3 regions of the Buttiauxella sp. BIGb0552 genome follow, and region 1 is predicted to be linked to each of the others. Evidence: predicted binding sites of a transcription regulator. Region 1 holds the regulator's gene; each other region holds the start of a gene.
What was found. Region 1 encodes CRP, which controls carbon source genes, mostly activating them, when cyclic AMP is high. Its sites were predicted from a motif close to ATGTGANNNNNNTCACAT; they were not measured.

Region 1 (10,115 bases):
TTACCGCGGCTTGCCAGGAAAATTGAGTCAACATCAGCAGCCCAGCCAGGATCGTGGCACTGAGTAATACTTGTGCCGCACCGACACCAAATATCGAACGCCGAAGTTGCCAAAGTTTGGAAGGGTTCAGTTCCAGCCCGATGATAAACATCAGGAATACAACGCCCAATTCCGAGAAGTGAAGGATTTCATCTACATCGCTGATAAATCCTAATCCCCACGGCCCAATTGCAATACCTGCCAGCAAATAGCCCAGCACTGCGCCAATCCCTAAACGGGCGGCAATAGGTACGGCAACTACAGCAGCAAACAAAAACAGCACTCCGGCCAGTAATACGTCAGAACCTTCCATCAGCGGCCTCCCGGTAATGTCGGTGAAGCCAACCATTCACCATAAGCTTTCGCATGGCTGGCCAGCTCCTGGGGAGATTGCCGACGTGCCCAGTAAACAATCATCGGGTTCATCCAGTGCATACGGCACATGGCGGCAGTGAGTTCAAAGGGACGTAAAATATCGGTCAGCGGGAAGCGGTTAAAACCATCGTGCCGATAAGCACCTTCTGGCTCTCCGGTGGTAATCACACTACGCCAATACTTTCCCGCCAGAGCGGTACCTCCGACACCACTTGCGAAGCCACGGCTCAACACGCGATCCAGCCACTCTTTTAGCAATGCGGGGCAGCTATAGGTATAAAGCGGATGTTGAAAGACGATGACATCATGCTCTTTCAGTAATGCCTGCTCACGATAGATATCAATAAAAAAGTCAGGATAGTGCGCATAAAGATCATGCACAGTGACATTGGCAAGCTGCTGCGCCGGCTGGAGTAAGACGCGGTTTGCGACCGAGTCTTGTGACTCCGGATGGGCATATAGCAGCAAAACTTTCGGCGGCTGCGACATCATTACCCTCCAGGGCGTCGTCATAGTGATTTTTTTGGGCTACCATGCAGCCCGACGCGGTGCCGATAGCATCACGTTACCTTAATATAATGACAATTTAACATACTCTGAACATACGGCGCTTTATGATTGTTTTCTCCTCGTTACAAATTCGTCGCGGTACCCGCGTTCTGCTGGATAACGCCACCGCTACCATCAATCCGGGCCAGAAAGTGGGTCTGGTGGGTAAAAACGGCTGCGGTAAATCCACACTGCTGGCGCTGCTGAAGAACGAGATCAGCGCCGATGGCGGAAGTATGACCTATCCTGGTAACTGGGCGTTGGCCTGGGTAAACCAGGAAACCCCCGCACTGGCGATGCCAGCCATTGAATATGTTATTGATGGCGACCGTGAATTCCGCCAGCTTGAAGCGGAGCTGGCAAAAGCCAATGAGCGCAACGATGGCCACGCGATTGCACTGGTGCACGGCAAGCTTGATGCGGTTGATGCCTGGACGATTCGCTCACGTGCGTCGAGCCTTCTGCACGGTTTAGGCTTCAGCAATGAACAACTTGAACGCCCGGTCAGTGATTTTTCCGGTGGCTGGCGTATGCGCCTGAACCTGGCACAAGCACTGATCTGCCGCTCAGATTTACTTCTGCTTGATGAACCAACCAACCACCTGGATTTAGACGCCGTTATCTGGCTTGAGCGCTGGCTGAAAAGTTATCAGGGCACATTGATTCTGATTTCTCACGACCGTGACTTCCTTGACCCGGTGGTGGGCAAAATTATTCATATCGAACAAGAGTCGATGTTTGAATACACCGGCAACTACTCTTCGTTTGAAAGCCAGCGCGCGACGCGCCTTGCTCAGCAGCAGTCGATGTATGAAAGCCAGCAGGAGCGTGTTGCTCACTTGCAAAGCTTTATCGATCGTTTCAAAGCCAAAGCCAGCAAAGCAAAACAAGCGCAGAGCCGGGTGAAGATGCTCGAGCGCATGGAATTGATTGCGCCGGCACACGTCGACAACCCGTTCCACTTCAGTTTCCGCGAGCCAGAAAGCTTGCCGAATCCGCTATTGCGAATGGAAAAAGTCAGTGCTGGTTATGGCGAGCGCGTGATCCTTGATTCCATCAAACTAAATCTGGTGCCTGGCTCACGCATTGGTTTGCTCGGTCGCAACGGTGCTGGTAAATCAACGCTTATCAAACTGCTGGCGGAAGAAATCAAACCGTTGCAGGGTGATATCGGCTTGGCAAAAGGCATCAAGCTCGGTTACTTCGCTCAGCATCAGTTGGAATATTTACGCGCTGACGAATCCCCACTTCAACATCTTGCACGTATCGCACCGAAAGAGTCTGAACAGCAGTTGCGTGATTATCTCGGCGGTTTCGGCTTCCGGGGCGATAAAGTCACCGAGCAAACAGCTCGCTTCTCTGGTGGTGAAAAAGCGCGTCTGGTTCTGGCATTGGTTGTGTGGCAGCGCCCCAACCTGCTGCTGCTCGATGAACCGACCAACCACCTTGATCTCGACATGCGTCAGGCGCTGACCGAAGCGTTGATTGATTTCGAAGGCGCGCTGGTTGTGGTATCGCACGACCGTCACCTGTTGCGTTCAACTACCGACGATCTCTACCTGGTTCACGATGGCAAAGTGGAAGCGTTTGATGGCGATCTGGAAGATTATCAACAGTGGCTTGTGGATCTGCAAAAGCAGGAAAACCAGCCCGACGATTCCGCGAAAGATAACGCCAACAGCGCCCAGGCACGTAAAGACCAAAAACGCCGCGAAGCCGAATTACGCACGCTAACTCAACCATTGCGTAAGCAAATCACCACGCTTGAAAAGCAGATGGAAAAGTTAAATGTGCAGCTTGCTCAAGTCGAAGAAAAGCTGGCTGACAGCGCCATTTACGACCAAAGTCGCAAAGCAGAAATGACCGAATGCCTGCAAACTCAGGTGAAAGTGAAGTCAGCTCTGGAAGAATGTGAGATGGAATGGCTTGATGCGCATGATCAGTTAGAACAGATGATGCAGGCCGAATGACTGTTTGGCCTCACTAAAAGTGAGGCCAAACAACTCAATGCCAAATCAGCAGCACGCACGCAGCCGTCAGCAATCCCATAAATACGTTGAAGATTGTCCAGGCGCGGCGGCTACGAAGCAATGTGCCAATCATGCTGCCAAAGGCAATCCAGATGATGCCTGCGACAATGTTAACCAGTGCAATACCAATACTGATTAACACAACCGAGTGCAGATACTGGGAACCTGCAAGGCTGAAACTTGCTACTGCGCCTAGCGCCATCAACCATGCTTTAGGGTTGATAACCTGTAATAAACCGCCCTGCCAGAAAGGAATCGGTTCAGGTGGCGGTGCATCCGTTTCCAGTTTTTCATAGGTTGCGGAGCCGATTTTCCAGGCCAGCCATAATAGGTAAACACTCCCGGCAATCTTCAGGATAAGGTGCAAAGCTGGATATAAAAGGATTAAGCTACCGACGCCAAACGCCACCAGCAATAGAATGCATTGCATTCCCAGCATAATGCCTATCATCAATGGTATGGTGCGCAGGAATCCGTAATTCGCCCCGGATGAAGTGAGTAGCATATTGTTTGGGCCAGGTGTGATAGCAGCAACCCAGAGAAAGCCCAGCATTGAGAAAAAAAGCGTTTCCATGAAATGGGTGTTCCACACCCCGTAAAGTTAATTAGCAAACTAAATGAAACTAACAGTGTGATATGGCTACGACAAGTCCCGCAGTATTGAATTTTAATCACGAAGAAGATGAGCAATTTCGTCCGTTGAAGGGTGTGAGTAATCCACACCTGCAAACCATGCTTCCGCGTTTGATTCGCCGTCGCCTCAATTTCAAACCTCACTGGCAGCGTCTTGACATGCCAGACGGGGATTTTGTCGATCTTGCCTGGAGCGAGGACCCGCGCCAGGCAATGCATAAACCACGGTTAGTCGTTTTTCATGGACTCGAAGGTAGCCTGCACAGCCCATACGCTCACGGTTTAATCGAGGCCGCCAGCAAGCAAGGCTGGTTAGGCGTGGTAATGCATTTCCGTGGTTGCAGTGGTGTACCTAATCGCATGAAGCGTATCTACCACTCCGGTGAAACGGAAGATGGAAGTTACTTCCTTAACTGGCTCAGTACCCGTTATGGCAAAGTGCCAACGGCGGCGGTCGGTTTTTCTCTCGGCGGCAACATGCTCGCCTGCCTGATGGCAAAACAGGGTGCCGATTGTACGCTTCAGGCCGGTGTAGTGGTTTCAGCCCCTCTGATGCTTGAACATTGCAGCGCACATATCGAAAAAGGCTTCTCACGCGTTTATCAGCACTATCTTTTAAATCTGCTGAAGAAGAATGCCGCGCGTAAGTTAAGAAGCTATCCGGGCACACTCCCGGTAGATATGCGTCAGCTTAATGGAATGCGTCGTCTGCGCGAGTTTGACGATTTGATTACCTCAAAAATTCACGGCTTTGCTGACGCTATCGATTATTACCGCCAGTGCAGCGCTATGCCGCTGCTGCCACAAATCAAAACGCCGACGCTCATCATCCACGCAAAAGATGACCCGTTTATGGATCACCATGTGATCCCCGATAAAGCTATCTTACCTGCCAATATCGAGTATCAACTCACGCGATACGGCGGGCATGTTGGGTTTGTGGGTGGCACGTTACGGCGCCCTGAAATGTGGCTTGAGCAACGTATCCCGCAGTGGCTGTCTCAATTTTTGGACCAGTAATATGATGATTCCCTGGCAAGATCTGCCTCCCGAAACGCTTGATAATCTGATTGAATCCTTTGTATTACGCGAAGGCACCGATTATGGTGAACAAGAGCGTTCACTGGAGCAGAAAGTGGCCGATGTTAAGCGCCAGCTGCAAAGTGGTGAGGCTGTGCTGGTATGGTCGGAACTCCATGAAACGGTAAATATTATGGCTCGCGGGCAGTTTCGCGGCTAAGCGTTTAACTTCTATACTGCATAATAAAACCACCCTCACCCAGCTATCTCCCTGAGGGTGAGGACCAGCCCTTACTTACACACACTTGCTATCACCCATGGAGTTGTTGCCTTATGTCAGCCAAACATCCGGTTATTGCCGTAACAGGTTCCAGCGGCGCGGGAACGACAACAACCAGCCTTGCCTTCCGTAAAATCTTCCAGCAACTCAATTTACGTGCAGCGGAAGTCGAAGGTGACAGTTTCCATCGTTTCACTCGTCCTGAAATGGATATGGCTATTCGTAAAGCACGCGACCTGGGGCGCCATATCAGCTATTTCGGCCCGGAAGCCAATGACTTTGGTTTGCTTGAACAGACGTTCATTGAGTACGGCAGAACCGGGCAGGGTAAGTCACGCAAGTATCTACATACTTACGATGAAGCCGTACCCTGGAACCAAATCCCCGGAACCTTCACGCCATGGCAACCATTGCCAGAACCCACTGATGTTTTGTTTTATGAAGGTTTGCACGGCGGTGTAGTTACGCCACAGCACGATGTGGCTAAGGCCGTCGATTTGCTGGTTGGTGTAGTACCGATTGTGAACCTGGAGTGGATACAAAAGTTAGTGCGCGATACCAGCGAGCGCGGGCATTCCCGAGAAGCGGTAATGGATTCTGTGGTTCGTTCTATGGACGACTATATCAATTACATCACACCGCAATTCTCCCGCACCCATATCAACTTCCAGCGCGTCCCAACTGTTGATACGTCTAACCCATTTGCGGCTCGCGGCATCCCTTCTCTGGATGAAAGTTTTGTGGTGATTCATTTTCGCGGGCTGGATGACATCGATTTCCCGTATTTGCTTGCCATGCTGCAAGGGTCGTTTATTTCCCACATCAATACTTTGGTGGTGCCGGGCGGCAAAATGGGTCTGGCAATGGAATTAATTATGACGCCGCTCGTTAAGCGACTGGCGGAAGGGCGAAACATTAATCAGGGCGGCTAATCACCGCCCTGTTTTACACACTAAGCATCAATCACTTCATAGCTATGAGTAACGTTGACCGCTTTTTCAAGCATCAGTGCTACAGAGCAGTATTTCTCAGCAGAGAGGTCTACTGCACGGGAAACTGCAGCATCTTTTAGCTCTTTGCCTGTCACGATGAAATGCAGATTGATGTGCGTAAACAAACGCGGAGCCTCTTCACGGCGCTCAGAGGTCAATTTCACTTCGCAGTCGGTCACGGCGTAGCGGCCTTTTTGCAAAATAGAAACTACGTCAATTGCACTGCAACCGCCAACGGACATCAGCACCATTTCCATTGGGCTTGGTGCTTTATCACCAGAATTGCCATCCATAAGGATCTGGTGCCCTGAAGCGGACTCGCCCAGGAAGGTAAACCCTTCAACCCATTTCACTCGTGCCTGCATGCTGCTTACTCCTGTAGAAAAATTACCTTTCAGAGTACGCAGATTCAGCAAATCTGGCAACGGAAGGCGACATGCGTCAAGCTGAAACGAGACAACAGGAGACACTTGCCAAAAGCTATGCTAAAACAATCCAGATGCTACATCGATACATTGACGTAATGCATGTATGCAGAGGACATCACTAATTACAGGCAGCAAGAATGACTTGCATGCCATCTCCCCAAGGTGGGGAATATTCTAATTACTTGCAACGCCAGACAGGATGTTTAGCGTCCTGTCGTTGGTAGCCAGTTATAAAACAGAGGATAACCGCGCATGGTGCTTGGCAAACCGCAAACAGACCCGACTCTCGAATGGTTCTTGTCCCATTGCCACATTCATAAGTATCCATCGAAGAGCACACTCATTCACCAAGGTGAGAAAGCAGAGACGCTGTATTACATCGTCAAGGGCTCTGTGGCTGTTCTGATTAAAGATGAAGAGGGCAAGGAAATGATCCTCTCCTATCTAAATCAGGGCGATTTCATTGGTGAGTTAGGGCTGTTCGAAGAAGGTCAGGAACGTAGTGCCTGGGTTCGTGCTAAAAGTGCCTGTGAAGTGGCTGAAATTTCTTATAAAAAATTCCGCCAGCTGATCCAGGTCAACCCAGATATTCTGATGCGCCTGTCTTCACAAATGGCTAGCCGTCTGCAAGTTACATCTGAGAAAGTGGGTAATCTGGCATTCCTGGATGTGACTGGTCGTATCGCGCAGACGCTGCTGAACCTGGCTAAACAACCTGATGCAATGACCCACCCAGACGGTATGCAGATTAAAATTACCCGTCAGGAAATCGGTCAGATCGTGGGTTGCTCTCGCGAAACTGTTGGTCGTATCTTGAAAATGCTGGAAGATCAAAATCTGATCTCCGCTCACGGTAAAACGATCGTCGTATACGGCACTCGTTAATCTCCGTCTAAAAAATGGCGTGTTGCTTCATAACACGCCTTTTTTGTCTCTACACTTCCCTCACTTGCTCTAAATAATTCATGTTGCAGGTAGGCGGTAAGCTCAGGAATCCCCAGGAGCTTACTAAAGTAAGTGACTGGTGTGACTGAGTACAACCAACAACCCTGCAACTTGAAGTATGACGAGCAAATGTGGCGACGGCTGATCTACCATCCTGAAGTTAACTACGCACTGCGGCAAACGCTGGTGCTGTGCCTTCCGGTGGCAGTAGGTTTGCTCGTCGGCGATCTCCAGTCTGGCCTGCTTTTCTCGTTAGTTCCTGCCTGCTGCAATATTGCGGGCCTTGATACTCCACATAAGCGCTTCTTCAAACGTCTGATTGTTGGCGGCAGCCTTTTTGCCATCAGCAGTCTGATCATGCAGCTTTTATTACTTTATACCTCCGTACCGTTGCCGGTGATATTGGTCGTGATGGCGCTCTTGCTTGGGGTCACGGCAGAAATCAGTTCCTTGCACGCTCGTCTGCTTCCCGCATCACTCATTGCTGCCATATTTACACTCAGCATGGCCGGAAATATGCCGATCTGGAAACCGATGGTGCTGTATGTCTCCGGTACGATTTGGTACGGCGTATTTAACTGGTTTTGGTTCTGGATGTGGCGCGAGCAGCCACTGCGGGAATCATTGAGCCTGCTCTATCGGCAGTTGGCAGATTACTGTGAAGCAAAATACGGCATGCTGACTCAACATACCGATCCGGAAAAAGCGCTCCCTCCTCTGCTGGCTCGTCAGCAAAAAGCGGTGGATCTCATTACCCAATGCTACCAACAGCTTCATATGCTGGCGGCAAACCAGCAAAACGGCTACAAGCGTTTGCTACGTGCATTCCAGGTAGCACTGGATTTGCAAGAGCACATCTCGGTAAGCCTTCACCAACCAGCTGAAGTTCAGAAGCTCGTCGAGCAAAGCCATGCAGAAGCGGTTATTAGATGGAATGCTCAGACCATCGCGGCGCGCTTACGCGTACTGGCTGACGACATTCTTTACCATCGTTATCCACAGCGTTTTACGATGGAAAAACAGATCGACGCCCTTGAGAAAATCGCCCGTCAGAATCCAGATAACCCGGTTGGGCAATTTTGCCATTACCACTTCAGCCGTATCGCTCGCGTGCTACGCACCCAACGCCCGCTGTATGTCCGTGATTTAATGGAAGACCGGCAACGCCGTTTGCCACTGTGGGCGGCATTGAAAAGTTATTTATCGTTGAAGTCAGCGGCGCTTCGCAACGCAGCAAGATTGGGTGTGATGCTCACGATAGCCAGTCTGTTGGGTGCATTTTTACATCTGCCCAAGCCCTACTGGATTTTAATGACGGTAATGTTCGTGACGCAAAACGGCTACGGTGCCACACGAGTTCGTATTCTCCACCGTTCGGCGGGCACCATTGCAGGCCTTGCCATTGCAGGTATTGCGCTTCACTTCCACTTCCCGCAAAGCATTGCTCTGGGCGCGATGCTGGTCATTACGCTGGTGAGCTATCTGTTTATTCGCAAAAGCTACGGCTGGGCGACGATAGGCTTTACGGTGACCGCCGTTTATACCCTGCAATTGATAACATTAAGTGCCGAGCAGTATATCGTCCCTCGCCTGATAGATACCCTGCTAGGCTGCTTGATAGCCTTTGGCGGCATGGTGTGGCTGTGGCCACAATGGCAGAGTGGCTTGTTACGCCAGAACGCCCACGATGCGTTGGAAAGGGATCAAAATGCAATTCGCCTGATTCTTAGTAATGACCCCGAACCAACGCCGCTCGCTTATGAACGTATGAAGGTCAACCAGGCACATAACGCGCTGTTTAACTCCCTGAACCAGGCGATGCAGGAACCTGGGTTTAATTCGCATTATCTGGCGGATATGAAACTGTGGGTGACGCACAGTCAGTTTATTGTCGAGCATATTAACGCAATGACGACTTTGGCTCGCGAACACAATATGTTGACGCCAGATCTTGCCCAGCGCTATTTGCAGTCATGTGAAATTGCGCTGCAACGATGCCAACAGCGGCTTCAGTATGATGGGCCTGGGGAAACCAATGATGCGAATATTCTGGACCCGCTAGAAGGGCTTCCAAACGGGCCATTAAGTACGATGGAACAGCATTTGCAGAGGATACTGGGCCATCTCAGCACCATGCATACCATATCTTCGGTTGCATGGCGTCAACGGCCACATCACGGAATCTGGCTGAGCCGCCTGCGGCGCTCAGATTGATGATTATCCGTTAACGATCTTCGCAACGGCTTTGGCAAAGCGCGCCATACCGTCAGCGATATCGGCACTTTCCACAATCAACGCCGGGGCAAAACGCATCACATCTGGCCCGGCGTTCAAAACCATCACGCCTTCCTGTGCTGCCGCATACAAAAATTCACGCGCGCGCCCTTTGTATTGTGGCTTTAGCTCGGCACCAATCAATAAACCCATGCCGCGAATATCGCTGAACACGTCGAACTGCTCGTCGATTTGTTGCAAATGCTTGACGAATTGCTGGCGTTTTTCCGTGACGCCATTCAGCACTTCAGGCGTGTTGATGATATCAAACGCCGCGCCCGCGACTGCGCAGGCCAGAGGATTGCCGCCGTAGGTTGAACCGTGTGTACCGACATGAAACGCCGAAGCAATTTCCTGAGTCGTCAGCATCACGCTGACCGGGAAGCCACCGCCAAGAGCCTTCGCGCTGGTCAAAATATCTGGCGTCACATCGTAATGCATATAGGCGAACAACTCGCCGATGCGCCCCATACCACACTGCACTTCATCAAATACCAATAAGGCTTTGTGCTCATCACAAAGGTCACGCAAGCCTTGCAAGAACTCTGGC
Region 2 (10,115 bases), on a different contig from region 1:
GAGCGCGAAGAAGCTGTCGTTTGGGATATCCTGGACGAAGTTATCCGCGAACACCCGGTACTGCTGAACCGTGCACCAACTCTGCACCGTTTGGGTATCCAGGCATTTGAACCTGTACTGATCGAAGGTAAAGCTATCCAGCTGCACCCGCTGGTTTGTGCGGCATATAACGCCGACTTCGATGGTGACCAGATGGCAGTACACGTTCCACTGACGCTTGAAGCTCAGTTGGAAGCGCGTGCGCTGATGATGTCTACCAACAACATCCTGTCACCAGCGAACGGCGAGCCAATCATCGTTCCTTCTCAGGACGTTGTATTGGGTCTGTACTACATGACCCGTGACTGTGTTAACGCCAAAGGCGAAGGCATGGTGCTGACTGGCCCTAAAGAAGCTGAGCGTATCTATCGCGCAGGTCTGGCCTCTCTGCATGCGCGTGTAAAAGTGCGTATCACTGAATATGAAAAAGGCGAGAACGAAGAGTTCGTTGCCAAAACCAGCATTATCGACACCACCGTAGGTCGTGCGATTTTGTGGATGATCGTACCGAAAGGTCTGCCTTACTCCATCGTCAACCAGGCGCTGGGCAAGAAGGCAATCTCCAAAATGCTGAACACTTGTTATCGTATTCTGGGCCTGAAGCCTACGGTAATCTTTGCTGACCAAACGATGTACACCGGCTTTGCTTATGCAGCGCGTTCAGGTGTATCCGTTGGTATCGATGACATGGTCATCCCTGCGAAGAAAACTGAAATCATCTCTGAAGCGGAAGCTGAAGTTGCTGAAATTCAGGAACAGTTCCAGTCTGGTCTGGTAACAGCCGGCGAACGCTATAACAAAGTCATCGATATCTGGGCTGCGGCGAACGATCGTGTATCTAAAGCGATGATGGACAACCTGCAAACTGAATCCGTTATTAACCGTGACGGCGTCGAAGAGCAGCAAGTTTCCTTCAACAGCATTTACATGATGGCCGACTCCGGTGCTCGTGGTTCTGCAGCACAGATTCGTCAGTTGGCAGGTATGCGTGGTCTGATGGCTAAGCCAGATGGCTCCATCATCGAAACGCCAATCACCGCGAACTTCCGTGAAGGTCTGAACGTACTCCAGTACTTCATCTCCACGCACGGTGCTCGTAAAGGCTTGGCGGATACCGCACTGAAAACTGCGAACTCCGGTTATCTGACGCGTCGTCTGGTTGACGTTGCACAGGACTTGGTTGTTACCGAAGACGATTGTGGCACCCTCGAAGGTATCACGATGACTCCGGTTATCGAAGGCGGCGATGTTAAAGAACCACTGCGCGACCGCGTTCTGGGCCGTGTAACGGCTGAAGATGTGATCAAGCCGGGTACTGCAGACATCCTGGTAACTCGTAACACGCTGATCGATGAGCAGTGGTGTGACGTGTTAGAACTTAACTCTGTTGATAGCGTGAAAGTACGTTCTGTTGTTGGTTGTGAAACCGACTTCGGCGTGTGTGCACACTGCTATGGTCGCGACCTGGCTCGTGGTCACATCATCAACAAAGGTGAAGCTATCGGGGTTATCGCGGCACAGTCCATCGGTGAACCAGGTACTCAGCTGACGATGCGTACGTTCCACATCGGTGGTGCGGCATCTCGTTCGGCTGCTGAATCCAGCATTCAGGTTAAGAACAAAGGTAGCATCAAGCTCAGCAACGCTAAGTCGGTTGTGAACTCCGCCGGGAAACTGGTCGTCACTTCTCGTAACACCGAGCTGAAACTGATTGATGAATTCGGTCGTACTAAAGAGAGCTATAAAGTTCCTTACGGTGCGGTAATGGGTAAAGGTGATGGCGAGCAGATTGCAGCGGGCGAAACCGTAGCAAACTGGGATCCGCACACCATGCCAGTCGTCTCTGAAGTAAGTGGTTTCATCCGCTTTACTGACATGGTCGACGGCCAGACCATTACTCGTCAAACTGACGAACTGACAGGTCTGTCATCTCTGGTTGTTCTGGATTCTGCAGAACGTACCGCGGGTGGTAAAGATCTGCGTCCAGCACTGAAAATTGTTGATGCTCAAGGCAACGACGTTCTGATCCCTGGTACAGATATGCCAGCTCAGTACTTCCTGCCAGGTAAAGCGATTGTTCAGCTGGAAGATGGTACTCAGATTCACTCTGGTGACGCGCTGGCGCGTATTCCTCAGGAATCAAGTGGTACCAAGGACATCACCGGTGGTCTGCCACGCGTTGCTGACCTGTTCGAAGCGCGTCGTCCGAAAGAGCCAGCTATCCTTGCTGAAATCAGCGGGATCATCTCGTTCGGTAAAGAAACCAAAGGCAAACGCCGTCTGGTTATCTCTCCACTCGACGGCAGCGATGCTTACGAAGAGATGATTCCTAAGTGGCGTCAGCTGAACGTGTTCGAAGGCGAAGTTGTAGAACGCGGTGACGTTGTTTCCGATGGTCCAGAATCTCCGCACGACATTCTGCGTCTGCGTGGCGTGTATGCTGTGACTCGTTATATCACCAACGAAGTGCAGGACGTTTACCGTCTGCAAGGCGTTAAGATTAACGATAAACACATCGAAGTCATCGTGCGTCAGATGTTGCGTAAAGCAACCATCGTTAACGCTGGTAGCTCTGACTTCCTGGAAGGTGAGCAGGCTGAATACTCTCGCGTCAAGATCGCTAACCGCGAACTGGAAGCGAACGGCAAGATTAACGTGTCCTTCTCACGTGATCTGCTGGGTATCACCAAAGCCTCTCTGGCAACCGAGTCCTTCATCTCCGCGGCATCGTTCCAGGAGACTACTCGTGTGCTTACCGAAGCAGCTGTTGCGGGTAAACGTGACGAACTGCGCGGCCTGAAAGAGAACGTTATCGTCGGTCGTTTGATCCCAGCTGGTACCGGTTATGCGTACCACCAGGATCGTATGCGCCGTCGTGCAGCGGGCGAAGCGCCAGTTGTACCTCAGGTCACCGCAGCGGATGCAACTGCCAGCCTGGCAGAATTGCTGAACGCAGGTAATCTGGGCGGTAACGATAACGATTAATCGTTAGATACGCCAAAAACAAAAACCGCTCGAAAGAGCGGTTTTTTTATGCCTGAAATCTGAAGCGTTAAAACTGAAAGAAATAAAAATCAGTTAGCTAGCGGCAGGCGGCGATACAGTTCAATCATGTCTTCTGCTAAATCCTGAATCACCATCGCGTTCATCAGGTGGTCCTGGGAGTGTACGGTAATCAAGTTAACCGGCAGTTTGCCAGTGCCTTCATCTAACCCGATAAGTTGGGTCTGAATTTTATGCGCATGTTTCACAAACTCACGAGACTCTTCCATCGCTTGTTGAGCTGCTACGAAATCACCTTTACGGGCCATTTGCAGAGCTGTCAGTGCCTGGCTGCGCGCGCTACCGGCATTAACCAACAATTCCATGATAATCGTTTCTAAATCTTCCACGTCTTATGACTCCATCATTTTCAAAGCTTTCTCGAGCACAACATCGCCTTTCATCATGCCGTAATCCATCATGTCGATAACAGCAACCGTTTTACCCATCGGCTCTGCAATCGCCTGTAGCTTAGCGTGTTCGTATTTAACCTGTGGACCCAGCAGCACGATATCGGCGGTGTCGATATTGTCTTTAAATTCTGCAACCGGCACTGCCTTGATTGAGACTTCAATACCTTTCTTCTGAGCGGCGTCCTTCATACGTTGGACCAAAATGCTAGTCGACATACCCGCTGCACAACACAAAACGATATTCTTCATAGATCTGCTCTCAGTGTCCGTTGGATACACAGATAATTATCCGTGACGCCCCGGTACAACAACCGCTTTGCAGTGATTGTGTGTGAGGTGTCACAAAAGAAACTTAGATGGACTGAAACCGGTTACATTTTGCGTTTCCCCTGATCGCTTGCGATTGTGGAGCTGCTCACAAATCCCGCTTAATCCTGGTAAACCTCATTGTGCTTCATTGACAGAAAACCCTGAACTACATAGTCTTTAATTAAGTGGTATATACCACCAACATCAGAACCAGCACAGTGAGCCACAACATGCAAAATTTCACTGCTTTTATGGAAAGAAAAATATTGCCCCTGGCAATGAAGATTGAAGGGAATGATTATCTCTCGGCTATTAAAGATGGCTTCATTCGGATTATGCCATTTCTCATTATTGGCTCTTTCTTTTTACTGATAGCCAATTTGCCAATCCCTGGCTATAACGAATTTATTACTCGTATTTTTGGTGAGAAATTTATTGGGCAGTTAAATTATGTCCTGGATGCAACCTATTCTGTAATGGCATTACTTGTGGTCTTGAGTACCAGCATTAGCCTGGCAAAACGTTGGCAACTTAATGAAATATCCTGTGCGCTTATTTCTCTCGTCAGTTTTTTGATTGTCACACCTTATAAACTTCCGCAAGAAAATGGTGGGATAATCAGCGATGTCATTCCAACCTTCGCGCTGGGTGCTCAGGGTTTATTCCTTTCACTGATTGTGACGGTAACAGCAGTGCGCTTGTATCGTTTCCTTAACCACCCGCGTTTGACAATTTCTATGCCATCGAGTGTTCCTCCTGCGGTGGCAAATAGTTTTAGCTCATTAATTCCATCATTTCTTATCGTCGTGGCATTTTGGCTGATTCGCTTGTTATTCGAAGTGACTCCGTTTGGCACAGCGCAAGAGATGATTTTTAAGGTGCTGCAAGCGCCGATGATGCAGTTGGGCAATACCTTGCCATCACAAATGGTGGCGGAGTTTTTTGTCAGTTTCTTCTGGTTCTTTGGTTTGCATGGTGATTCTATTGTGACCGCTATTATGGGCCCAATCTGGCGCTCATTAACGCTTGAAAATATGCAAGCCATGAAGCAAGGCTTGCCACCAGTCAACATCATTACTCAACAGTTCCGCGATGTGTTTTTAATTTGTGGTGGTACAGGATTTACCCTCGCAATGTTACTGGTGATGTTGTTTCGGGCTAAAAGCAAGCGCATGCGTGAAATAGCGAAACTCGCTTCGCCGGCCGCCATTTTTAATATCAACGAGCCGATAATATTCGGTGTGCCTATTGCCCTAAACCCGCTGCTATTTATCCCCTTTATCATCGTTCCGGTTGTGCTATGCGTAATAACCTATAGCGCGATGGCTTTTGGCTGGTTGCCACTGACATCCGGTCTGGAAATACCCTGGACTACGCCTATTTTTATTAGCGGTTTTTTAATTTGCGGCTGGAAAGGCATGCTCTTTCAGGCAATTAACCTCGTAGTCGCAATGACAATTTATTACCCATTCGTTATGACGCTGGATAAGCAATATCTGCGAGAAGAAAACGAACAGGAAGAAAGTATCGTCAATCAGGATGAAATAGTCCTGGAGTATAAAGAAGGATTGCGTAATGAATAAAAAATTAAAGATAGTGACTATCGGTGGCGGTAGCTCTTATACGCCAGAGATTATCGAAGGTTTTATCCAACGCTATGCCGAAATGCCAATTAGTGAAATCTGGCTGGTGGATGTCGAAGCCGGTCGTGAAAAACTGGAAATCGTCGGAAATCTGGCAAAACGTATGGTCGAGGCGGCTGGCATTGACTGCCAGGTTCATCTCACGCTCGACAGACGCGAAGCGCTGAAAGATGCCGACTTCGTCACAACCCAACTGCGGGTGGGGCAATTAGACGCGCGTATTAAAGACGAACGTATTCCCTTGTCACACGGGCTAATTGGCCAGGAGACAAACGGTGCGGGTGGGTTGGCTAAAGCACTACGTACCATTCCTGTGATTCTGGATATCTGCCGCGACATGGAAGAGCTGTGTCCGGATGCGTGGCTGATTAACTTCACCAATCCGAGTGGTATCGTCACCGAAGCAGTTATCAAACACAGCAAAATTAAATGCGTCGGGCTATGTAATTTATCCCAGTCAATGCAGCGTATGGTGGCAGAAATTCTCGGTGTGGATAAATCTCGCTTCTTGCTGCAACTCGTTGGCTTGAACCATTTCCTGTATGGCACCCACGTCTATATGGATGGTAAAGATGTCATGCCAGACGTGCTGAAAAATCTCAAATATGACAGCGAACACAAACCGAAAAATATCCCGGATATTCCATGGCTTCAGGAACAAATCCAACATCTTGGCGTGATCCCATGTCCTTATCACCAGTATTACTACGCCACCAGTGATGTGCTGGAAAAGCAGCTTCAGGAATTTGAAGAACATGGAACGCGTGGCGAAGTGGTGCAAGCGGTCGAGCATGAGTTATTTGAGCTTTACAGAAACCCGCAGTTGCATGAAAAACCAAAACAGCTCGAGCAGCGCGGTGGGGCGTATTACTCCGAAGCGGCCTGCGAGCTAATCAGCGCAATCTATAACGACAAAAATCTACTGATGACGGTCAACGTGCGTAACAACGGCGCGATTCGTTCACTGCCGGATAACGTCGCCATTGAAACGACTTGTGTTATTGGGCGTTACGGTGCGATTCCGCTTAATAACGATCCGTTGCCTGCCACAGTTTCAGGTTTAGTTTCTCTGATGAAAGCCTGGGAAGAAATGGCGGTGGAAGCAGCGGTAACGGGTGACTACGGCGCAGCTTTGCAAGCGCTAACCCTTAATCCACTGGTTCCTTCGGGCAAAGTTGCAAAAGTGGTGCTTGATGAATTACTCGAAGCACACCGCGAATATCTGCCGCAATTCTTTAAGGGATAAGGTTTTTACGGCTGCGCATTCTAAAGAGGTCGCCGCGGTTGTAACTCCAGGAGTAGTTAAACACCGTGCCGTCCTCAAGCCAGGTGCTCTCTTTGATGTGCAACATGGGTGAATTAACGGGGATATCGAGCAGGGCTGCCATCACATCGTCAAACAGGCTCGCTCCTACCATGGAGTCTGTGCCACCGATTTTTTGTTGGCACTTCTGTTCGATAAAGGCGTACAGCGAGTGGTTTTGCAGCACGTCGTCGTCAATGGCATCGACAATCGCTAACGGAATGTAGCTGTCCTCGACCAAAACTGGAGTGCCGTCGAACAGGCGAACGCGGCGGATAGCATGAACAGGTTCGTTTTCAGGCACGCCAAACTGGTTGGCAAGGTATTCACCGGCAGGTTGCTGCACATGGTAAATCAGGCGGCTGGTGATGGCGACTTTGCCACTGAGTTCTTTCGTTACGCCCAGCGCACTGCTTTCTCCATTCGGGTTGAGCAAATACACCGGTGGTGCAAAGGCGCGATTTACGTAGGTACCTTTGCCGACCACTTTTTTAACCAGGCCTTCTTGTTCCATATGGGCAATGGCTTTTTGCACCGTCGCACGCGTGACCTGGTAAGTTTCCGCCAGCTCGCGTTCAGAAGGGATCAGGGAGCCAACCGGGTATTTTTGGTTCTGAATATCGCGTTTAAGGGTATCGCGAATAAGGATGTATACCGGTTTCATGGTTCCCCCGATAGGGTTGTTAATGAATTGAAATAGCGCGGAAGTCGGCATGCTAAAGCACTTCTTCGGCGTGGCGCAAGTTTCATAACAGGTGGAAAATAAACATGTTAAATCATAATGAAGCGTTCTGGCAGCAAAAGGGAGCCAGTTTGACCGTAGAAGCCATCGTGGCTCAGCCCCGTTTGTGGCAAGAAGGGCTTGAACGTGTCAAAGCACATGAAGCTGAGATTCAGGCATTCTGGCGCAAAAGTGATACCGACACGCGAATCCTGATTACAGGGGCGGGTTCCTCGCTGTTGGCGGCACAGGCGAGTGTGAACTGGTTGCGTAGTATTGTGCCAAATCAAATTGATGTGGTACCGGCAACCGATCTGGTGCTGATGCCTGAAAGCCTGAACGACAATACCGTATTAGTGTCGGTGAGTAGCTCGGGTAACACGCCGGAAACAGTGAAAGTTGTGGAGCGAGCACTCGCCGCCAACCAGAAATTGCAGCATCTCAGTGTCACTAACAACGCCAGCAGCCGCCTTGCTCAACTTGCACAGCAGCATTGCGAAGGGCTGTTTATCCCGGTACCAGAAGGTACTTCTAACGGCAGTTTTGCGGCGACCTCCGAGTTCACCATTCCCCTTTGGTATTTGATGTTGCTGTTGGCTCCTGCTGGCTGGTCTGAAGCCGAAAAAGTGCTGCCAGTTTTGCAGCGCGGCATGAACCATTTTCTCAACCACTATGCTGCTGATATCGAAAAGTGGGCGGCAGAGTCTCGCAACAATGTGGTAGTCGTCGGTTCTCTGTCGCTAAAAGCCGTAGCCTGTGAAACCAGCCTCAAACTGCTGGAAATGGGTAACGGCCAGGTGATGACGGCCTGGCATTCAATGCTGGAATTCCGCCATGGGCCAAAGCTCATTATCAATCGTGATGCCACGCTTATCGGTTATCTTGCCGCACGCGCCGAAATCAACCGCTATGACAGTGACATGATGGCGGAACTGACCCGTGAGCGAAGCGCCACAGCGCAAATTATTGCCATCGGCCATGATGCGTTACCGGCAGGCGTTAAACCGGGAGATCGTTATTTTCATTTTGCCGCACCAGAGCTGGCGGATTACCACGAATCCTGGACGACATTACTCTATGTTGCCTTTGCGCAATTGGCCGGGCTTTACAGTGCCATTGCGCTGGGCGTGACTCCAGATATGCCTTCCCGAGACGGTAAAGTTGCAAAAGTCGCGAAAGTGACCGTTTATTAATTGAAAGATGTGGCGGCAACGAAAAGGAAAAGTTACCGCTATTTAAACGTGCAAAGCTACGGCGAGTTTCTTCCCAGAAAACTATCCCAATCTTTCCACACAGGTTGTAAGCCTGAGCGTGTTAATGCCTCAGCCACTTCCACCGGAGTGCGCCCGTCGTGCGGCGCAAACTGCTCAAGCTCAGGGTGATTATCGGCGTACCCTCCGGGCTGAGTTTTGGAAAACGCACTCACATTATTGATGGCGAGTGGGATCATATGATCCCGGAACCACGGTGATTCACGCGTAGAAAGCGAAAGCTCGACATCGGGCGCAAGCAGGCGAAATGCGCATATCACCTGCACTAACTGGCTTTCAGTCATGACCGACGCCGGTTCTACCCCGCCCGTACAGGGTCGTAAACGTGGAAACGAAATCGAATAACGACTTTGCCAGTATTGTTGCTGTAGCCACAGTAAGTGCTCCGCGACCATAAAACAGTCGGTGCGCCAGCTGTCCGATAAACCAATCAACGCCCCGAGGCCTATTTTATCTATCCCCGCACGGCCAAGCCTGTCTGGCGTTTCCAGGCGCCAGAAGAAATCCTGTTTATTACCGCGTAAATGATGCCGCGCGTACACTGCCTGGTGATAGGTTTCCTGGTAAACCATCACCCCATCCAGTCCGAGAGTTTTCAGTTCGGCATATTCATGTTCATCCAGCGGCTGTACTTCCATTTGCAGCGAACTGAACTGGCGGCGGATCGCAGGAAGGTGCTGACGAAAATAATCCATTCCGACTTTGGTCTGGTGTTCACCGGTCACTAACAACAAATGTTCGAAGCCTAGTTTGCGAATCGCCGCGCATTCCCGCTCAATTTCCTGCTGATCCAGCGTTTTACGTTTGAGCTTGTTGCTCATGGAAAACCCGCAGTAAGTACAATCGTTAGCGCAGAGATTTGACAGATAAAGCGGCACGTAAAAACTCACCGTGTTACCAAAACGCTGACGAGTTAATTTCTGGGCCTGTTGTGCCAGCGGTTCGAGATAGTGGCTGGCGGTAGGGGAGAGCAGCGCCATCAGATCGTCGCGGGTGATTTTGCGTGCGCTCAATGCTCGCTCCACGTCGGCAGCCGTCTTGCTGTTAATACGAAGTCGGATGTCATCCCAGTCCAGCTCACGCCAACGCTCGGTGAAAGTTTGTGCCATCACGTACCCTCCTGGCTAAATTGCAGAAACTGGGTTAACGGGCTGGAGGCTTGTGCCTGTTGGTGGCGGGTGCCTAAACCGGATTTAGCCGCTAATACGCCAGCTTCAACTGCCAGGCGAAATGCCTGAGCCATTTGCACGGGATCATGCGCCACGGCAATCGCCGTATTCACCAGCACCGCAGCGGCCCCCATTTCCAGCGCTTCTGCGGCATGGCTTGGCGCACCGATACCTGCATCAACCACTACCGGCACACGAGCCTGGT
Region 3 (10,115 bases), 150 kb from region 1:
CGTACGCTTTCACCGCCTGTGCTACCACGTCGCTATTGGCATCAAGACCAGAAATTTCTGCGAGAGTGACCTGTGGGCCTTTTTCTGCCAGCAGTTTTTCCAGTTCCTGAGCTTGCGGATCTTCTGCGCTGCGGTAATGCATCGCTGCGGCAATACCTTCAACCAGGTTCAGGTGTGGCAAGCCGTATTCGATGGTGCCAAGCAGTGGCTTAATCAGACGGTCGCCCGCACTTAACTTACGCAGTGGCTGGCGGCCTACGCGCTCCACATCATCTTTCAGATATGGGTTCTCGAAACGACCAAGGATTTTTTGGATGTAGGCTGCGTGTTTGTCTGCATCAAAACCGTAGCGTTTGATAAGCACCGCACCACTTTCGTCCATTGCCCCTTTCACGACAGCACGGACTCTTTCATCCAGAATCGCATCGCGAATGGTCTGATGACCGGCCAGTTGGCCAAGGTATGCGGTTATAGCATGCCCGGTATTCAGCGTGAAGAGTTTGCGCTCAACAAACGCCATCAGGTTATCAGTAAGTTCCATGCCAGGAATGTTCGGGAGATCACCTTTGAACTGAGTTTTATCAACAATCCATTCGCTGAATGTTTCAACCGTGACTTCAAGCGGGTCATTAGTAGCAGATTCTGACGGTGGAACGATACGGTCCACTGCAGAATCAACAAAGCCAACATGTTGCTCAACCCAGGCCTGATCATCTTCCGACAGCGCCTTCATGACGTGGCCTTTAAGCTGGCTGGTGCCGCGCACCATATTCTCGCAAGCGATAATGTTCAGTGGTTTCTCATTACCGTTGGTACGACGCAGAACCAGACCTTTCGCCACGGCTGGTGCAATGCGTTCAAGCACTACCGGTCCGACTGCCGTGGTCACCAGGTCTACATCGGCAATCAGAGTAATAACTTCATCGCCAATGCTGCTAACAGCATTAACATTGGAAACGGTATCGATTTGCTTTTGCTCGCCAACAACGTGAACCTGGTAGCTATGGCGCGCATTCAGCGCGTCCAGCACAGTCTGGTTTACATCGGCAAAGGTCAGTTCAATACCGGCATCTGCCAGCAATTTTCCGATAAAGCCACGTCCGATATTACCTGCACCAAAATGTAATGCTTTCATGTCGTTCACCTTCTTAAATTTGAATTACCCGAGAGGGTTCGGGTGAGGAGGTTTGTGGTATTGACCAACCTCACCAGAACCCTCTCCCATTCGGGAGAGGGAAATGGAGACTTACTTCTTACCTGCCAGCAGGTCGAGAACTTCCTGAACGCTGGTGGTATTCGCCAGGCGATCAATCACTGAATCATCATCCAGCGCGTTGGTCAGGCTGGTGATAACCTGGATGTGTTCGTTATTGCGAGCGGCAATACCGATAACCAGGCGGGCAATATCATCAGTTTCTTCACCGAAGTGAACACCGTGTGGGTACTGGCAGAACACAACGCCGGTTTTCAGTACGCGGTCTTTCGCTTCAACTGTACCGTGCGGAACTGCGATACCTTCACCCAGATAAGTTGGGGTCAGTTTTTCACGTTCAAACATCGCATCAACATATTCAGGCTGGACGTAACCACCGTTCACCAGTTGCTCACCCGCAAAGCGAATGGCTTCTTCTTTGTTGGTGGCAGTCAGGCCGAGGAACACGTTGCCAGCACCCAGGCGGAACAGCCCTTCTTCGCTTGGTACGAAGCTGTCTTCCAGGCTGCTCATTACCTTCACTTCTTTCTCGCTCAGGTTATGGGAGGCCACCAGACGCTCGGTCAGGTTGGAGTACAGGCTGCTATCCAGGAAGTTGGTCAGGGAAATATGCTGTGCCTGTGGAACCTGGCGCATCGCACGCTCGGTCAGGTCACGGTGCGTAATCACCAGATCAACATCATCCGGCAAACTGTTGATTGCACAGTTAGTCACGGAGATATTTTTCAGGCCTGCATCGCTGACTTTCTTACGCAGCACGCCAGCACCCATAGCACTTGAACCCATGCCTGCATCACACGCTACGATGATTTTACGTACGTGGCTCAGGTCGTTAGACAGGCCAGCACCTACCGCCAGTGGCGCAGTTGCACCTTTGGATTCAGCTTTCATCTCTGCCATACGGCGAGCTGCTGCTTCGATATCGTCTTCTTCTTTAACTTTGCTGGTTTTCAGCAAGATTGCTGAGACCACGAAGGAGACTGCTGTTGCTGCAACGATTGCTGCGATGTTCGCGAAGTACGCACCTTTTGGTGTCATCGCCAGAACTGCCAGGATGGAACCCGGAGATGCTGGTGAAACCAGGCCGCCGTTCAGGATGGTCAGAGTGAACACGCCAGTCATACCGCCGAGGATAACGGCCAGAATCAGACGTGGGTTCATCAGCACATATGGGAAGTAAATTTCGTGGATACCGCCCAGGAAGTGGATGATTGCCGCGCCGCCCGCAGACTGCTTAGCATTACCACGACCGAAGAACATGTACGCCAACAGCACGCCCATACCTGGACCTGGGTTTGCTTCAATCAGGAAGAAGATTGATTTGCCCAGTTCGTGGGACTGCTGAATACCCAACGGTGAGAAGATACCGTGGTTGATTGCGTTGTTCAGGAACAGGATTTTCGCTGGTTCTACGAAGATAGAAGCCAGTGGCAGCATGTCATGAACAACCATGAAGTTAACGCCCGCCGCCAGTACTTTGGACAGGACTTCAACCGCAGGGCCGATACCCATGAATGCCAGAATCGCCAGAATCATACCGATGATGCCAGCGGAGAAGTTGTTCACCAGCATTTCAAAGCCGGATTTGATTTTGCCGTCTACCCACGCGTCGAAATGTTTAATCGCCCAGCCACCCAGAGGGCCTGCAATCATCGCGCCGAGGAACATCGGCATATCTGCACCGACGATAACACCCATGGTTGTGATTGCACCCACCACACCACCACGGTCGCCACCGATTAAGCGACCACCGGTATAACCGATGAGCAATGGCAGCAGATAGGTAATCATTGGGCCTACCAGTTTCGCCAGTGTTTCACTTGGCAACCAACCGGTCGGGATAAATAAGGCGGTGATAATACCCCAGGCGATAAACGCGCCGATGTTTGGCATTACCATGTTACTCAGGAAACGACCAAAGCTTTGCACTCTGATCTTGATATCGGATGACATACGCACACCCCTTATTGTGTTTACGTGCTGAAAAGCAGCCCGAGGTTTATTGTTAATGTGGTGGCAAGCAACGCTGCCAGATGCTCTAAGTGAGGCGAATTTGGCACTGAATCGTGAAACTGTCCAGCGAGTGGAAATTTATGTGACAAGGATCACCAATTGATGGGTGTGACCAACTACGATCAGGAGATCTGCGTCACATAATCAGTGTGTAAAAAAAACACAGCAGCTATTTTTTGCGCATAGTTGACGCCTAAACGTGATGGGAATCACATTTCATGGTTGTGACTTTGTTATTTATATGTGATTAGCATCACAAGAAATTTTAAGTGATTTTTATGGAGTGTGATCCGGGGCAACCCGGCGGTGTCGGTTGATTTGATTTTGTCAGAAAATTACAGCGCAGCGGCAACGCACAAGACTATTAGTTATAGGGTGGATAAGCGCAGGCGCCATCCACCGATTGCACTATTTATTATGCAGCGCCAACAAAGCTTCGGGCCTGCTCAAACAAGTTCTGATAGTGCTTTTCACGGTCGACGATATGGATTCAGGGCTGGAAGCCGTGCTCTGTGGCGCGGGTATCAGTTACCTCTACGAGCAGCAGGCCAGGCCGTGGCTGGAAAGTGGCCAGCTTGTCAGCATGCTGGAGGAGTGGCTGCCTGAACCCGAACAGTGGCAACTTTACTACCCCAATCGCCAGTACATGACCTGTGGGCTGCGGGCGTTTCTGGACTACATCAAATCGCCGTTGCCAACAATCTGAACCATACTTACGTTTTGTTGGCAAAAATGGACGATGTGATGAAACTGATCGGCAATTACACCAGCCCGTATGTGCGCAAAATTTCAGTGATAATGCTGGAGAAAGGTATAACTTTTGAATTTGTAAACGACAACCCATGGACTTCAGAAAGCAACACGCCGCAATACAACCCGCTGGGCAAAGTCCCGGCGCTGGTCACCGGAGATGGGCAATACTGGTTCGATTCACCGGTGATTGCCGAATATCTTGAGCTGTTGGATATCGCCCCAGCCCTCATCCCGCGAGATCCATTAGCTGCACTGCAAATGCGCCAGATAGAAGCGCTGGCCGATGGCATTATGGACGCGGCTCTGGTTTCAGTACGCGAACGCCAGCGCCCGCCGGAGCAGCAATCAGAAACGGAACTGCTGCGCCAACGTGAAAAAATCAGCCGCAGCCTGACACTGCTCGAACAGTACGTCGCAGATAAAAAACTGGATGCGGAAAACCTAAGCGTCGCGACCATTGCGGTGGCATGCGCTGTGGGCTATCTCAATTTCCGTCGCGTTTCGCCTGGCTGGTGTGTCGACCGCCCACATTTAGTGAAACTGGTTGAGAAACTTTTCGAACGTGAAAGTTTTGCACGGACCGAACCGCCAACAGCATGATCTCCCGCCATGACAGGGGGGCAACTCCCCCTGTAAACTATCGCAATATTTCACCATTCTGCGGCTTGCTATGACTACCCATCGCACCTTGTACAGCCAACTTCCAGCAATCGATAAACTGTTACGTGACGCCTCATTTAGCACTTTGCTGCACCATTTCGGCCACACTCAGGTGGTGAATACCTTACGAGAGATGCTTGAGGTGGCACGGGAACACATTCGCACTCAGGAAATCCTGCCGCCCTGGAACAACGATTGGGCAGCACATGCGCAGCTTCAGCTTGAATCAGGCCAGCGCAGCGCCCTATTACCAGTATTTAACCTGACCGGCACGGTACTGCATACCAATCTGGGCCGCGCATTGCAGGCAGAAGCAGCAATTGAGGCTGTGACTCAGGCAATGCGCTACCCCGTAACACTGGAATATGACTTACATGGTGCAGAGCGCGGGCACCGTGACCGAGCATTGGCGGGCCTACTTTGTGAACTTACCGGTGCGGAAGACGCCTGTATCGTTAATAACAACGCGGCAGCCGTATTGCTGATGTTGGCGGCATGTGCAAGCGGCAAAGAGGTTGTGGTTTCACGTGGCGAGTTAGTCGAAATTGGTGGCGCATTCCGTATTCCTGATGTGATGCGCCAGGCGGGTTGCCAACTTGTGGAAGTTGGCACAACAAACCGCACGCATTTGAAAGATTACCGCCAGGCGGCGAATGAAAATACGGCGCTATTGATGAAAGTCCACACCAGCAATTACCAGGTTGCGGGCTTTACTAAAGCGGTCGATGAAGCAGAACTGGTGGCACTCGGAACTGAGCTGAATATCCCTGTTGTTACTGATTTAGGCAGCGGTTCGCTGGTCGACTTAACTCAGTGGGGATTGCCAGAAGAGCCTATGCCGCAACAGTTGATTGCGGCTGGCGTAAGCCTGGTGAGTTTCTCTGGTGATAAACTGCTCGGCGGCCCGCAGGCGGGTATTATCGTCGGCAAAAAAGATCTTATCGCCCGCATTCAAAGCCACCCGCTAAAACGGGCATTACGCGCCGATAAAATGACGCTGGCTGCACTCGAAGCGACGTTACGCCTATATCAACACCCGGAAACACTGGTCGAACGATTGCCGACGCTGCGCCTGCTAACCCGTAGCGCTAGTGAAATCACAGAGCTTGCACAACGCCTGTTACCTGCCCTTGAAAGCAAATATGGCGAGCAATTTACCGTTTGCGTCGAACCGTGTTTATCGCAAATTGGCAGCGGCTCACTACCGGTGGATCGTTTGCCAAGTGCCGCGCTAACGTTCACACCAAAAGATGGGCGTGGCGCAACGCTTGCCGCGCTCACACAAGCCCTGCGCGAACGACCAAAACCGATTATTGGCCGCATCAGCGATGGGCGCTTATGGCTGGATTTACGTGGCCTTGAAGATGAAGCTGGTTTCATAGAGAACCTGAACCCATGATTATTGCTACCGCCGGGCATGTTGACCACGGCAAAACTACCCTGCTGCAAGCCTTAACTGGCGTGAATGCTGACCGTCTGCCCGAAGAGAAAAAGCGCGGCATGACTATCGACCTGGGCTATGCATACTGGCCACAACCCGATGGCCGCATCCCTGGTTTTATTGATGTGCCAGGGCATGAAAAATTCCTCGCCAATATGCTGGCAGGCGTGGGGGGTATCGACCACGCGCTGTTGGTTGTCGCCTGCGATGATGGCGTGATGGCGCAAACTCGCGAACATCTCGCTATCTTGCAATTAACCGGCAAACCGTCGCTTACCGTGGCCTTGACCAAAGCCGATCGGGTGAGTGATGCGCGAATAGATGAAGTACGCGAAGCGGTGTTGGAAACACTCAGTGAATTTGGCTGGCCAGAGGCGGCTTTGTTTGTCACAGCAGCCACCAGCGGCACAGGAATTGACGAGCTACGTGAACACTTACTTGCGCTGCCGGAACGTGCACACCCGCGCCAGCACCGTTTCCGTCTCGCAATTGACCGTGCTTTTACCGTCAAAGGGGCGGGTTTGGTAGTGACCGGAACCGCATTGAGTGGCGAAGTAAAAATTGGTGACACGCTGTGGTTAACCGGTGCTGATAAACCGATGCGTGTACGTGGTTTACATGCCCAAAATAGTAAAACCGACACCGCTTTTGCCGGGCAACGCATAGCGATCAACATTAGCGGCGATGCGGAAAAACTGGATATCAAACGTGGTGACTGGCTGCTAGCGGAACAACCCCTTCAGTCCGTTGAGCGCGTGATCGTTCAACTGCAAAGCCATGCACAGCTGCAACAATGGCAGCCGCTGCATATCCACCATGCAGCTAGTCATGTCACCGGGCGCATTTCTCTGCTAGAAGATGACCTCGCCGAACTGGTTCTGGATACGCCGTTATGGCTTGCAGACAATGACCGCCTGGTTCTGCGTGATATATCCGCTCGCGTCACACTTGCAGGAGCGCGAGCCATTCTTCTGCACGCTTCACGCCGCGGTAAACGCCAGCCTGCATTCCTCGCATGGTTACAACAGCTTAAAGATGCAGAAAATGACCAGCAGATGCTCGATATCCATCTACAACGAAGCGCCGTAACCCTGACTGATTTCGGCTGGGCGCGGCAACTGACCTCTCAGGGCTTACAAGAGTTGCTAAACAGAACCGATTTTCTTCGCGCGGGCAATAGCCTGCTTAGCGAGGAAATGGCCGCACGCTGGAAGCAAAAACTGCTCGATACCCTGGAGCGTTATCACCAACAGCATGACGACCAGCCCGGCCCTGGTCGTGAGCGTCTGCGTCGCATGGCTTTACCAAGTGAAGATGAGCCACTGGTTTTGGCATTGATTGAAAAAATGCGCCAGGAAGGGGTACTCGCAAGCCGACAAGGCTGGCTGCATCTGCCCGATCACAAACCGGGCTTTTCCACAGAGCAGTTGGCAGTTTGGGAGAAAATTGACGCACTATTTGGTGATGAGCCATGGTGGGTACGCGATCTGGCTCGGGAAACACAACAAGATGAACAAGTAGTACGTCAGCTACTGCGTTTTGCCGCGCAACTTGGGCTAGTGACTGCGATCTTAAAAGATCGTTATTACCGTAACGATCGGATTCAAACCTTTGCTAATTTGATCCGCGAACTGGATCAAACGCAAGGAGCTACCAGCGCTGCGGATTTCCGAGACAGTCTCGGCGTGGGTCGCAAACTGGCGGTGCAAATTCTCGAATACTTTGATCGAATTGGTTTTACCCGCCGCCGTGGCAATGACCACCTACTGCGTGATAAAGCGCTATTCCTGGCCGAGAAATAGCGTGACCAACACATCTCACCTGGCTCAATGCCAGAGTGAGACGTGTCTGTTTCAGATCATATCAGAACAACCCTAACGGCTTATCCGAGTAACTCACCAACAGGCACTTGGTCTGCTGATAATGATCCAGCATCATTTTATGGGTTTCACGCCCAATACCGGATTGTTTGTAGCCCCCAAACGCCGCATGGGCTGGATAAGCGTGATAACAGTTAGTCCACACGCGCCCCGCCTGAATGCCACGACCCATTTTGTACGCCAGATTACCGTTACGACTCCAGACACCAGCGCCGAGGCCATATTCGGTATCGTTCGCAAGCTCCAGTGCTTCTTCCACGGTTTTGAAGGTCGTCACGGCGAGCACCGGTCCGAAGATCTCTTCCTGGAAAACGCGCATATTATTTTTGCCGAACAGAATGGTTGGCTCGAGGTAATAACCCGCTTTCAGGTCACCCTCTAGTGCTTTGCGGCGCCCACCAGTCAGGACATCAGCCCCTTCTTTTTTGCCGATATCGATGTAGTTCAGGATGGTTTCCATCTGCCCTTGTGACACCTGCGCCCCCATTTGGGTACGTGAGTCCAGAGGGTTACCACTGCGGATGGATTCCACACGGCGAATCGCACGCTCCATAAAGCGTTCATAGATAAATTCTTGCACCAGTGCACGGCTTGGACAGGTACAAACTTCACCCTGGTTAAAGGCAAACAGAGCAAAACCTTCCAGTGCCTTGTCGAAAAATGCGTCCTCTTCGTCCATCACATCAGCAAAGAAGATATTTGGGGATTTACCGCCCAACTCCAGCGTCACCGGGATAATGTTTTGAGTTGCATACTGCATTATCTGCTGACCCACTTCAGTGGAGCCGGTAAACGCTACTTTGGCTATACGTTTGGAGGTTGCCAGATATTCACCGATTTCACCGCCAGCACCGTTCACTACGTTGATGACACCCGGCGGTAGCAAATCTCCCACCATTTCCATCAGCAGCAGAACCGACAGCGGCGTTAAACGTGCTGGTTTCAGGACAATGCAGTTGCCCGCAGCCAGTGCCGGAGCCATTTTCCAGCTCGCCATCAGCAGTGGGAAGTTCCACGGAATAATTTGCGCTACCACACCGAGAGGTTCATGGAAGTGATACGCCACAGTATCGCCATCAACTTCGCTGATGCCGCCTTCTTGAGCACGAATACAGGAAGCAAAATAGCGGAAATGGTCGATAGCCAGAGGCACGTCGGCACCGCTGGTTTCACGGATTGGTTTGCCGTTATCCCAGGTCTCAGCCGCCGCCAGCAGCTCAATATTCTGCTCCATGCGATCGGCTATTTTTAGCAGAATATTGGCACGTTCCTGAACTGACATACCGCCCCAGCCTGCTTTTGCCTCATGCGCGGCATCTAACGCTAAATCAATATCGCCTTTACTGGAGCTGGCTATCTCACACAGTGGTTGCCCAGTAACTGGGGTGAGGTTTTCGTAGTATTTTCCCTCGACAGGAGCTACCCACTGGCCGCCAATGAAGTTGTCGTAACGAGGTTTAAGCTTGAGCGGGAAACCATACTCGCCCGGGATAATTCGGGTATCGGGAGGATTATTTGTCATGTGAATCTCCTTGTCGTTTGCACTCTCAAGCGTAGTCGTCAGCGGTGAATTCTTCGCCAATGTTTGAGCGCTTTACGACACAGGTCACGGATTGGTTTTTCGCTGATTAAGAGTAATCAGCCTGCAGGTTATTGGTTTTGAGACATACTTAAAGTTTACCTTTTCCCGTTTCGCTACAAGGATTGCTCATGCGCCTGTTTATTAGTTTCGATGTGGGCGGCACCCACGTTAAGCATGGTTTGTTCACTGAAGAGGGGGAGGTGCTGATCGCTGAAGAGTATGACACTCACTATGACCGCCAGCAGTTTCTGGATGCCTGGCAAAGTGTGGTGGCAGGCTATCGACAGCATAATGAAATTGCCGGGATAGCCATCAGTTTCCCCGGCTATATCAACCCTCATACCGGTAATGTCCCCAAAGCGGGGGCGCTTGAGTTTCTTGATGGCTGCAATTTGCTGGAGATTTTTGGCGAACTGACAGATCTGCCAATTACCGTTGAAAATGATGCTAACTGTGCAGCCCTCGGCGAGATGTGGTTGGGTGCGGGCAATGAATATGATTCTCTGGTCTGCGTGACGATTGGTACCGGCATTGGCGGTGGCATTATCGTAAACCGAGAACTGATGCGCGGTT

Region 2: a site for CRP is predicted at 3,898-3,915, ahead of EDF88_RS24040 (PTS sugar transporter subunit IIC). Genes of this name have one in related genera too.
Region 3: a site for CRP is predicted at 3,351-3,368, ahead of EDF88_RS15955 (PTS mannitol transporter subunit IICBA). Genes of this name have one in related genera too.

The regions. Positions count from the first base shown of each region.
Region 1 is NZ_SODY01000005.1:9,072-19,186, forward strand. It holds gene kefB (glutathione-regulated potassium-efflux system protein KefB) at 1-352, opposite strand, end outside; gene kefG (glutathione-regulated potassium-efflux system ancillary protein KefG) at 352-903, opposite strand; gene EDF88_RS15240 (ABC transporter ATP-binding protein) at 1,029-2,933, shown strand; gene EDF88_RS15245 (LysE family translocator) at 2,968-3,567, opposite strand; gene EDF88_RS15250 (hydrolase) at 3,630-4,646, shown strand; gene EDF88_RS15255 (YheU family protein) at 4,648-4,866, shown strand; gene EDF88_RS15260 (phosphoribulokinase) at 4,980-5,858, shown strand; gene EDF88_RS15265 (OsmC family protein) at 5,879-6,283, opposite strand; gene crp (cAMP-activated global transcriptional regulator CRP) at 6,599-7,231, shown strand; gene EDF88_RS15275 (YccS/YhfK family putative transporter) at 7,421-9,505, shown strand; gene EDF88_RS15280 (aspartate aminotransferase family protein) at 9,509-10,115, opposite strand, start outside.
Region 2 is NZ_SODY01000012.1:12,634-22,748, reverse strand. It holds gene rpoC (DNA-directed RNA polymerase subunit beta') at 1-3,024, shown strand, start outside; gene EDF88_RS24050 (PTS lactose/cellobiose transporter subunit IIA) at 3,114-3,431, opposite strand; gene EDF88_RS24045 (PTS sugar transporter subunit IIB) at 3,435-3,743, opposite strand; gene EDF88_RS24040 (PTS sugar transporter subunit IIC) at 4,034-5,386, shown strand; gene EDF88_RS24035 (6-phospho-beta-glucosidase) at 5,379-6,692, shown strand; gene EDF88_RS24030 (GntR family transcriptional regulator) at 6,682-7,413, opposite strand; gene EDF88_RS24025 (SIS domain-containing protein) at 7,518-8,663, shown strand; gene thiH (2-iminoacetate synthase ThiH) at 8,720-9,850, opposite strand; gene thiG (thiazole synthase) at 9,850-10,115, opposite strand, start outside.
Region 3 is NZ_SODY01000005.1:160,939-171,053, forward strand. It holds gene mtlD (mannitol-1-phosphate 5-dehydrogenase) at 1-1,135, opposite strand, end outside; gene EDF88_RS15955 (PTS mannitol transporter subunit IICBA) at 1,247-3,166, opposite strand; gene EDF88_RS15960 (LysR substrate-binding domain-containing protein) at 3,630-3,932, shown strand; gene EDF88_RS15965 (glutathione S-transferase) at 3,971-4,579, shown strand; gene selA (L-seryl-tRNA(Sec) selenium transferase) at 4,650-6,038, shown strand; gene selB (selenocysteine-specific translation elongation factor) at 6,035-7,882, shown strand; gene EDF88_RS15980 (aldehyde dehydrogenase family protein) at 7,944-9,482, opposite strand; gene EDF88_RS15985 (ROK family protein) at 9,671-10,115, shown strand, end outside.